2 regions of the Mesorhizobium sp. Arg314 genome follow, and region 2 is predicted to be linked to the other one. Evidence: predicted binding sites of a transcription regulator. Region 2 holds the regulator's gene; the other holds the start of a gene.
The links. Region 2 encodes LexA, which represses DNA repair genes until DNA is damaged. Its sites were predicted from a motif close to TGTTCNNNNTGTGTTCNG; they were not measured.
Positions count from the first base shown of each region.

Region 1: a site for LexA is predicted at 1,405-1,422, ahead of recA (recombinase RecA). Genes of this name have one in related genera too.

Region 1 is NZ_JBSKBP010000002.1:85,291-90,969, reverse strand. Features, by position in the region: gene recA (recombinase RecA) at 249-1,346, opposite strand; gene ACWGS9_RS02455 (carbohydrate kinase family protein) at 1,628-2,566, shown strand; gene ACWGS9_RS02450 (pseudouridine-5'-phosphate glycosidase) at 2,606-3,523, shown strand; gene ACWGS9_RS02445 (TfoX/Sxy family protein) at 3,769-4,092, opposite strand; gene ACWGS9_RS02440 (GFA family protein) at 4,181-4,678, shown strand; gene sufA (Fe-S cluster assembly scaffold SufA) at 4,816-5,196, opposite strand; gene ACWGS9_RS02430 (STM3941 family protein) at 5,374-5,679, shown strand, end outside.
Region 2 is NZ_JBSKBP010000002.1:290,875-296,553, reverse strand. Features, by position in the region: gene ACWGS9_RS03540 (AMP-binding protein) at 1-1,472, shown strand, start outside; gene kynU (kynureninase) at 1,488-2,735, opposite strand; gene lexA (transcriptional repressor LexA) at 3,197-3,931, shown strand; gene ACWGS9_RS03525 (ComEC/Rec2 family competence protein) at 3,985-5,679, opposite strand, start outside.

The DNA of each region.
Region 1 (5,679 bases), 210 kb from region 2:
CTCTTGAGCCTGTCCAGAAACACGGAGTTGGGCCAATTAAACGATCCGCCGGCCGCTCGACGCTACCCCGAAACGCAAAACCGCCGGCACGAAGGCCGGCGGTTCGGGTACGCAGTACTCAAGAACTCGATTACATAAGCATATACCGATAAACCAGGATTGTGGCCGAACTCCGGCTAAGCCGACTAATTGCTTTGGCTCGATTCCGGACAGGAACCATGGCGCAACCCTCTTGGAACCAACCAGCCCTACACAGCGCCGGCTTCGTCCTCAAAACCCTCATCGCCACCCTCGGAGCCGCCGTTCTCGAGGAATTTCTCGGCGATCAGCCCGGCATTCTGACGCAGCGCCAACTCGACTTCGCGCGCCATGTCGGGATTGTCGCGCAGGAACAGCTTGGCGTTCTCGCGGCCCTGGCCGAGGCGCTGCGAGTTATAGGAGAACCAGGCGCCCGACTTCTCGATGACACCGGCCTTGACGCCGAGATCGATCAGCTCGCCGGTCTTCGACACGCCCTCGCCATACATGATGTCGAATTCAACCACCTTGAAGGGCGGGGCGAGCTTGTTCTTCACCACCTTGACGCGGGTCTGGTTACCGACGACCTCGTCGCGGTCCTTGACCGAGCCGATGCGGCGGATGTCAAGGCGCACCGAGGCATAGAATTTCAGCGCATTGCCGCCAGTGGTGGTTTCGGGCGAACCGAACATGACGCCGATCTTCATGCGGATCTGGTTGATGAAGATGACCATGGTGTTGGAGCGTGAGATCGAGGCGGTCAGCTTGCGCAGCGCCTGGCTCATCAGGCGAGCCTGCAGGCCAGGCAGCGAATCGCCCATCTCGCCTTCGATTTCGGCGCGCGGCGTAAGTGCTGCCACCGAATCGACCACCAGCACGTCTATGGCACCGGAGCGCACCAGCGTGTCGCAGATCTCCAGTGCCTGCTCGCCGGTGTCGGGCTGCGAGATCAACAGGTTCTCGAGATCGACGCCAAGCTTGCGGGCATAGACCGGATCGAGCGCGTGCTCGGCATCGACGAAGGCGCAGATGCCGCCCTTTTTCTGCGCTTCCGCAACCGTGTGCAGCGCCAGCGTCGTCTTGCCCGAGCTTTCCGGCCCGTAGATTTCGATGATGCGGCCGCGCGGCAGGCCGCCGACGCCGAGCGCGATGTCGAGGCCGAGCGAGCCTGTCGGCACGGTTTCGATCTCGACCACCTGCTCATTGGCGCCGAGCCGCATAATCGAGCCCTTGCCGAAAGCGCGCTCGATCTGCGACAGCGCCGCATCCAGAGCCTTTGATTTGTCCACTGCCTTATCCTCTACAAGCCGCAAAGAATTCTGAGCCATGATACATCACCCCTTGGTCGTCAATGAAGGCCGGACAATCCGTGATCCCTGCCTGTTTTGTACCTTTTTTGTTCTCATTTGGCAAGGGGCAATAAATGCCTGAAAAACAATCAATATCTCGGTCTGTTCTATTTTTGTCTCACCAGGACTAGTATCCACCAGAAGCACTGGTTCAAAAGAGACTTCGCCGTCCGACCGTCCGAATCGCGACCCGATTGCGAGGCGACCAGAGGAAACCTAGTGTGCGCAGCCGCACGATCAACCAAGGTCACCACATCCACATGCCGACATCCCCAACAATCCTGGCGCTGGGCGGCGCGCATATCGACCGGCGCGGCCAGGTCTCGGGCACCTATGTGCCCGCCGCCTCCAATCCAGGCATCATGCGCGAGGATGTCGGCGGCGTCGTTTTCAATGCGTTGCGCAGCGTGGTGAAGCGCGGCGTGTCGGCCTCGCTGATTTCGGTGCGCGGCGGCGACGCGGCCGCCGACACGGTCGCCTCGGCGATCGACGGCGCAGGAATAACGGACCTCTCGGTCGTGTTCCTCGACCGCACGACGCCCAGCTACACGGCGCTGATCGACGCCGACGGCGAATTGATCGTCGGGCTGGCCGACATGGCGCTCTATGACCTTGCTTTCACCAAACAGATCCGCCGCGCCAAGGTGCGCGAGGCGATCGCCGCCGCCGACGCCGTCCTGTGCGACGCCAACCTGCCGACGGCGGCGATGGAACGGCTGCTGGCGCTTGCCGGCGGCAGGCCGGTCTTCGCCATTGCCGTCTCTCCGGCCAAGGTCGTTCGCCTGGCGCCGCTGCTCGCCGATCTGTCGCTGCTTTTCATGAACCGCCGCGAAGCTGCCGCGCTGGTCGGCGCCGAGCCTTCCGGAGAAACCCTTGTCCGCCAACTCAGGCAGGCCGGCCTGAACGCCGGCGTCGTGACGGCCGGCAGCGCTCCGGTGCTGGGCTTCGACGACACCGGCACCTTTCAAATCGACCCGCCCGCGCCGCGCAAGGTCGCCGACGTGACCGGCGCCGGCGATGCCTTGACCGGCGCAACGGTCGCCGCCTTGCTGCGCGGACTGCCGCTGCGTACCGCACTGCGTGAGGGCCTTGCCGCGGCGATGCTTGCCATCGAGAGCGCCGAGGCCGTGCCGTCCTTCACGGGCGCCAACTTCACGCAGGCGCTTGCCCTTGTGCCGGAGCCGCGGGAGGTGGCATAGGGCCACCGACCATCTACTTCCTCCTTGTCGGAGACAGCCATGACGCCGCAAACCGCCCGCCCCTTCGTCGACATCCACCAGCCTGTAGCGGAGGCGCTCGCCGCTGGTCGACCGGTGGTGGCGCTGGAAAGCACCATCATCACCCACGGCATGCCCTATCCCGAAAATGGCGCGATGGCGGCCAAGGTCGAGCAGATCATCGTCGACGGCGGCGCGGTTCCGGCGACGATCGCCGTGGTCAACGGCCGCATCAAGATCGGGCTCTCCGACGGCGAGCGCGAATCGCTGGCCATGACCGGCGACGCCATGAAACTGTCGCGCGCCGATATCGGCTTTGCGGTAGCGCAGGCGCGCACCGGCGGCACCACTGTTGCGGCGACCATGATCGCCGCGCATATGGCCGGCATCAAGGTCTTCGCCACTGGCGGCATCGGCGGCGTCCACAAGGGCGCCGAGAAGAGCTTCGACATCTCGGCCGATCTCGACGAGCTGGCGCGCACGCCGGTCATCGTCGTCTCGGCCGGCGCCAAGGCGATCCTCGACATCGAAAAGACGCTGGAAGTGCTGGAGACGCGCGGCGTGCCGGTCATCGGCCATGGCTGCGAGACCATGCCGGCCTTCTGGTCGCGGCAATCGCCCTTCCGCGCGCCGCTGACGCTCAATGCGCCGGAGGACATCGCGCATTTCTACCGGACGCGGCAGGCGCTGGGTCTCGGTGGCGGCATCCTGATCGCCAATCCGGTGCCGGCGAATGACGAGATCCCGGCTGTCGAAATGGATGGCTACATCCAGGCCGCGCAGAAGGCTGCAGAGGCGCACAATGTCACCGGCAAGGCGGTGACGCCCTTCCTGCTGTCGAAGATTTTGGAGCTGACCGGTGGCCGCAGCTTGAAGACCAATATCGCGCTGGTAGAGAACAACGCGCGGCTTGCGGCGGAGATCGCCAAGGCGTTGTAGGCGCGGAACACTCAGCTGCTGGCTGCGACAGCCAAAAGCGAACGCCGAGTTCCTTCGCACCCCCCTCTGGCCTGCCGGCCATCTCCCCCGCAAGGGGGGAGATCAGCAGCTCGGCTGACGGCGCTCTTCCTGCAACGTTGGCGATTGGCGAAAGCGATGGCGACATCCAATCTCCCCCCTTGCGGGGGAGATGTCCGGCAGGACAGAGGGGGGTGCTGTCCCGCCAGCATTTCGACAATTCGGCGCTACTTCCCCGCCCGCCTTCCTGCTTCATAAGCGCGGCGCGCCCACACCGCCATTTCGTCGGGATCGTCGAAAGCCTCATCGGGAATGCTCCAATAGGGCATCGCGATCAGCTTGCCGTGCCGCGAGCCTGTATAAGCCCACTGGCTGCACCCAGCGGCCTCGAAATCAGGCACGCTCGCCTCGTCCGCCTTCAGCATCAATTCGCCGCGCACGACGACCGCGACGATGACGCCGTCGCAATAGATGCCCTTGCCGCCGAACAGTTTCCGAATACTGATCGGCCCCAGGCTTTCGAACAGTTCTTCGAGGCGGGCATTGTCCATGTCGCATCATCTCATCCGGCATGGGCCTTGTCATCGCCGCAACCAAAAGCATGCTGACAGGTTGAGACGTGGAAACGGAGTTCCCGCCATGCCTGTCCTGCTCAAAGGCTCCTGCCGCTGCGGCGCCGTCCGCTTCGATGTGGAAAGCCACACGCCGGTGCCGTTCATGCTCTGCTACTGCTCGATCTGCCGCAAGCAGCAGGGCGGCGGCGGTTTCGCCATCAACCTCGGCGCCGACTACGAGACGATGAATGTCAGGGGCAAGCGCAGCCTCGGCGTCTACCGCGCCGAGATAGAGGACGACGAGCATCCGCATTGCGATGTCTCGACCGGCGAGCGCAATTTCTGCAGGAAATGCGGCTCAGCGCTCTGGCTCTATGACCCGACCTGGCCGGATCTCGTGCACCCCTTCGCCTCGGCGATCGACAGCGACCTGCCGAAACCGCCGGAAAGGGTCCATCTGATGCTGAAATACAAGGCGAGCTGGGTCGAGCCGGTCATCGGCAGACAAGACAAGGTGTTCGAAATCTATCCCGAGGAATCGATCGCCGACTGGCACAAGCGTACCGGCATGTGGGTGGAGTGATTGTCTTCTCCCCGTTCTACGGGGAGAAGATGCCGGCAGGCAGATGAGGGGCGGCGCCAGCCTCTCAGAACTTCGCACTTACCCCTCATCCGGCCCTTCGGGCCACCTTCTCCCCGTAAACGGGGCGAAGGAAAGGGTCAGGCCGAAGTGCGCGCCTCGGCAAGCGCCTTGAGATCGGCCGGCTTCAGCTCGACCGATTCGCCGCAGCCGCAGGCCGAGCTCTGGTTCGGGTTCTTGAAGGTGAAGCCGGTGCGCAGCTTCGTCTGCTCGAAATCCATCTCGGTGCCGAACAGGAAGAGCGCGGCTTCCGGCGCGACATAGACATGCGCGCCGTCGCGCTCGATATGGTCGTCCTTGGGGTTCGGTTCCGTCACCAGGTCGACCGTGTATTCCATGCCGGCGCAGCCGCCCTTCTTGATGCCCAGACGGATGCCATGCGCGCTCTCGCGCGTGGCGACGATCTCGCGCACCCGGTCGGCGGCCTTGTCGGTCATCGTGATGACGGCGAAGCGTCCCATGTCATTCTCCACGTTCGCGCGAGTTCAAGGCCCACGGAATGAGTCTGCTCTTAAGATGGTGAAGTTTTCCGCCCAGTGCAACCCGATCGAGGCTCCATTTCAAAGACGGAAATCGTAATTAAACGTTCACTAGGTATATTCGACGCAACGACGACGATGAGATGGCGGGAAAGCTGGATGCCATTTGACACCAATCGAACGGTTGAATTTCGCTCATCTCCTGCTCGGCTCGGCTTGGGTGCTATCTTATTGGCGGTGATGGGAACCCTGTGCCTTGCATTAGGCTGGCCGCTATTGCCGGACATCGCTCCCACTAGTTTCGAACAAATTCTCGGTTGGACAGGCGCAATATTGTCCGCCGCCACTTTTGTGATTGTCGTGGTACGTCTCTTCGACTTGAACCGGCCAACGCTAATTCTATCGCCTACGGGCTTTTGGGACGTCCGCCTATCGGCCGAATTCATCCCATGGAGCGCTGTGAAG
Region 2 (5,679 bases):
GCGATCGCACCGCGCTGATCGGCAACGGCCGTCGCCGCACTTACAAGGAATTGTCCGACTGGACGAACAGGCTGGCCCATGCCCTGGTCGAAAACTACGGAGTGAAGCCGGGCAACCGCGTGCTGATCCGCTCGGCGAACAACCCCGCCATGGTCGCCTGCTGGCTGGCCGCCACCAAGGTCGGCGCGGTTGTCGTCAACACCATGCCGATGCTGCGTGCCGGCGAGCTCGCCAAGATCGTCGACAAGGCGGAAATCGGCGTCGCGCTTTGCGACACAAGGCTGATGGACGAGATGACGGCCTGCGCCAAGGAGAGCGCGTTCCTCAAACAGGTCATCGGTTTCGACGGCACCGCCAACCATGATGCCGAGCTGGATCGCGCCGCTCTCGACAAGCCAGTCACCTTCAAGGCGGTCGACACCGGTCGTGACGATGTCGCGCTGCTCGGCTTCACGTCGGGCACGACCGGCGTGCCGAAAGCGACCATGCATTTCCATCGCGACCTATTGATCATCGCCGACGCCTACGCCCGCGAGATTCTCCAGGTGACGCCCGACGACATATTTGTCGGCTCGCCGCCACTGGCCTTCACCTTCGGCCTCGGCGGGCTCGCTATTTTTCCGCTGCGCTTCGGGGCTGCCGCGACGTTGCTGGAGCAGGCGACGCCGCCCAACATGATCGCCATCATCGAGACCTACAGGGCGACCATCTCCTTCACGGCGCCGACGGCCTACAGGGCCATGCTGAAGGCCATGGATGAAGGTGCCGACCTGTCGTCGCTGCGCGTTGCCGTTTCGGCCGGCGAGACATTGCCCGCCCCTGTCTTCGAAGAGTGGACCAGAAAGACCGGCAAGCCGATCCTGGACGGCATCGGGGCTACCGAGATGCTGCACATCTTCATCTCCAACCGCTTCGGCGACATGAAGCCGGCTTCGACCGGCAAGCCGGTGGGCGGCTACGAGGCGCGCATCGTCGACTACGAGATGCGCGAGTTGCCGCGCGGCGCGACAGGCAGGCTGGCGGTGCGCGGACCGACAGGCTGCCGCTACATGGCCGACGATCGCCAGAAGGACTATGTCCGTGGCGGCTGGAACCTGACGGGCGACACCTTCGTGCAGGACGAGGACGGCTTCTTCCATTTCGCCGCCCGCTCCGACGACATGATCGTCAGCGCCGGCTACAACATTGCCGGGCCGGAGGTGGAAGCCGCGTTGCTGTCGCATCCGGATGTCGCGGAATGCGCCGTCATCGGCGCCGAGGACGCCGAACGCGGCCAGATCGTGGAGGCGCATGTCGTGCTGGTGCCGGGCGCGGCGGCGGATGCGGCGACCGTCAAGCGCCTCCAGGACCACGTCAAGGCGACGATCGCACCTTACAAATACCCGCGGTCGGTCAAGTTCATCGCGGCCTTGCCCAAGACCCAGACCGGCAAGATCCAGCGCTTTCGCCTGCGCGCAGAAAAGACCCATTGAGCGGGCGATCCCGTTTCAGGTGACGGCCTCCTTGACGGCATAGCGTGCATCCTGCCAGGCGCCGGTGCGCAGGATGTCTTCCAGCACGTCGACGGCATCCCAGACATCCCGGTAGCCGACATAAAGCGGCGTGAACCCGAAACGAACGGTCGACGGCGCGCGGAAATCGCCGATCACGCCGCGCTCGATCAAGGCGCGCATCACCTGATAGCCATGCGGATGGGCGAACGAAACCTGGCTGCCGCGCTCGGCGCCGTTGCGCGGGCTTTCCAGCTCAAGACCGAAGGCGCCACATCTGACTTCGACAAGCCGGATGAACAGGTCCGTCAGCGCGATGCTTTTGCCGCGCACAGCCGTCATGTCGACTTCGTCCCAGAGATCCAGCGCTCCTTTCAGCGCCCGCATCGACAGCACCGGCTGCGTTCCGCACAGGAACCGCCGGATGCCCGTGCCGGCGGCATAGCCCTGCTCGAACGCGAACGGCCGGGCATGACCCCACCAGCCGCTGAGCGGCTGGCGAATGTCGCCATGGTGGCGGTTCGCGGCATAGATGAAGGCCGGCGCGCCCGGCCCGCCATTGAGATATTTGTAGGTGCAGCCGATGGCGAAATCGGCATTCGAGCCGTCGAGATCCACCGGCAGGGCGCCGGCCGTGTGGCACAGGTCCCAGACGATCAGCGCACCGGCGTCGTGGGCCTTGCGCGTCAGGGCCGCCATGTCGCGCAGTCGGCCGGACCTGTAGTTGACGTGGTTGACCAGGATGACCGCGACGCGATCGTCGACCAGCTCTTCGATCGCCGGGGCATCGACACCTTCGAGCCGCAGCACCGTGCCCGGCCGCGTCGAGGCCACCCCTTCCGCCATGTAGAGGTCGGTCGGAAAGCTGTCGCCTTCGGCAACGATCACCGAGCGCTCGGGCCGCGTTGCAAGTGCCGCGTGCAGGACCTTGTAGATGTTGATCGAGGTCGTGTCGCACACCACGCTCTGGCCCGGCGCGGCGCCGATCAGACGCCCGAGCCGGTCGCCCAGCCCGACAGGCATGTCGAACCAGCGGGCTGTGTTCCAGGCACGGATGAGATCCTGCGCCCATTCCTGCTTCGCGGCCGTCTCGACCTCGTTGAAGACGTTGACCGAAGCAGCGCCCAGCGAATTGCCGTCAAGGTATATGACGCCTTCCGGCAAGACGAAGCGACCGCGCATGGCGCGCAGCGGATCAGCGGCATCCATTGCCTCGATCTCGGCCAGATCAGGAATTCCCCTCATTGTGCTACCGCCTCCATTTCGACCCGGCGCCGCTCGCACTACATCGTCAGGCGGCCAAGCGGTTGTCTCACCACCGTCGGCGGCAGGGCAAGAACCTTTCGTCCTATGTTAGCTGGTCCATAGACGGCGAAAACTGTGAACCGGAAAACCGCCGAGGTTGGCATTTTGGGTTCGTTTCGTTCACGGTGCAGCACGCGCACCGAGGAGTCGGCGCGATCTCACCCGGCACTTTCGTGATGATGCCACCTCACGTTTCAGCTTAAGGACGAGCCGCAAAATCGAGCGGAATCAATGTCGCCGCCCGGCTAGCGGCGGCCAGGGCACCATCGGATGCAACATTGTTTCGGCGGCCTTAACAAATTCATTAAACTTTAAACGGTTGCGGAACACAACTGGAACAGATAGTGTTTGTTCTGGGTTTGTTTTTCTGATTCTGGTTTCAGAACCCGTGGGGGCCGCCAATGCTGACGCGCAAACAACATGAACTCCTGATGTTCATCCATGAACGCCTGAAGGAGAGCGGGATTCCTCCATCCTTCGACGAGATGAAGGAGGCGCTCGATCTTGCCTCGAAGTCCGGTATCCATCGGCTGATCACGGCGCTGGTAGAACGCGGCTTCATTCGCCGGCTGCCGAACCGGGCGCGCGCGCTGGAAGTCTTGCGGCTGCCCGACTCGATCGCGCCTGGCCTGAATGCCGCGAAGAAGTTTTCGCCAAGCGTCATCCAGGGCGGCCAGGGCAATCTCAGCCGCCAGGTCAAGCCGGCGACGTCCTCGCGAGCGCCGACGCCAAGCAATGATGACGACGCCGTTTCGGCGGTATCCATTCCGGTGATGGGCCGCATTGCCGCCGGTGTGCCGATCGACGCCATCCAGCACCAGACGCATTCGATCACGGTGCCGCCGGACATGATCACGGGCGGCGAGCACTATGCGCTGGAAGTCAAGGGCGACTCGATGATCGAGGCCGGCATCTTCGACGGCGACACCGTCATCATCCGCAATGCCAACACGGCAAGCCCGGGCGAGATCGTGGTGGCGCTGGTCGACGATGAGGAAGCGACGCTCAAGCGCTTCCGCCGCAAGGGCGCCTCGATCGCGCTCGAAGCCGCCAACCCGGCCTACGAGACCCGCATCTTTGGGCCGGACCGGGTCAAGGTCCAGGGCAAGCTGGTCGGCCTTATCCGCCGCTACTGAGCAATTTTCAGGAAAAGTGCGCAGCGGTTTTCCGTTCGGAATTGCGTTACGATCTACTGAGACGGTTGCGGGGGCTTGGCACCCATCCTCTCAGGCTTTTTATAAGGCGGCAGGCCCCTCGCCTCGCGAGCGTATTTCCGCTGCTCGTGCCAGGGCCGGTATGGCTTTTCGACCGCGTAGCGAATAGCGGGCCGCGCGGTGGCCGCTTGCCGATCGAAGAACACGGCGGCGCTGCCGTCGCGCGCCAGCTGGCGCTTGGTGACGACAAGCACGCGCGGATCGCGGCAGGGATTGTAGGCCGTGGCGTCGTTGATGACGATAAGGTCGGCAAAGCCGCAGGACGGCCGTGCGCTGTCGCGGTTTTCGGCGAGCGCGACGATCGCGCCGGAGGGATGCCGGCCGATGCAGAGGTCGCCGGTGCAGTAGAAGGGCGAGCCAGGCGGCAGGTCGACGGGATCGGCGATGTCGAGAGCGTCCTTGGCGAATGTCTCCGGCGGCACGATTTCCTCGGCTTTCAGCGCCCGTTTCCAATTGTCGGTGGTGAATTCGTTGGAACGGGCGCGGTTGATGGCAAGCTCGCCGCCGCCGATCGGCATTGCCACCAGATGCGCGTCTTCGGAGATGAGCACATCCGGCGTGCGGACATGCGGAATGGCCAGCAGGGCGGCGAGCGCGAAGGGGACGGCGACAAGCCTTAGCCAGGTGGTGGCCATGGTCGCTATGACCAGCGCGATCGTCGCCAGCAGCACCGACTGGATCGAGATCAACCCGACTGCGTCGACCGGCGAGCGCTCGGAAATCCATGCCGAAATGGCGATCATCGCCGTCAGGCCCTTGCCCATCACATAGAGAAAAGGACCGTCGAAGCCGAAGGGCATGGCCAGCGCGCTCAACACGGCGAACGGCATGACGATCAGCGAGACGATCGGCATGACGGCCAGATTGGCCAGCAGGCTGAGCGGCGACACCCGCTGGAAGTGCCAGATCGCGAACAGCAATGTTGCGCTGCCCGCGATGAGCGACGTCATCGCGGCGCCACCCACTCCAACCGCCAGTTTTCGCGATACGAAGCCGAGGAACGAGCGTTTTGCCGGCGGCGCGGTCGCTTTACCGGCGCGATAATCGGCAAAGCCGGCGTAAGCGCCGACCAGGGCGGCGGTGGCGGCAAAGGACATCTGGAAGCTTGGGCCCACCACTTCGTGCGGCGAGACCAGGATGACGGCGATGGCCGAGATCGCCAGGTTGCGCATCGTCAGCGCCGCGCGGTCGAAGAGCACGGCGACAAGCATGACGGCCAGCATGATGAAGCTTCGCTCGGCCGCCACCACGATGCCGGAGATCACGAGGTAGGCGGCGATCGAGACCAGCGCGATGCCCGCGGCATATTTCTTCACCGGTCGGCGCGACGAGAAGTCCGGAAACAGCGCGAAGGCGCTGCGCAGCAGGACCATGATCGTGCCGGCGACCAGCGCCATGTGCAGGCCGGAGATCGAGATGATGTGGTAGATGCCGGTCCGTCGCATCGACTCGTTGATTGGCTCCGGAATCCCGGCGCGCACGCCGACGATCAGGGCCGCTGCAATCTCGCCTTCGGGACCACCGATGCTGCTCCTGATGTGATCGGCAATCCCCTCCCGCGCGTTTTCTATGGCCGATGCAATGCGTGCGCCGAATGGTGCCCCCATTGGCGCAGTCGGAGCCGGCGCAATCGGCTTTGGGTCGCCCAGGAAAAAGCCGCTGCCGCCGAT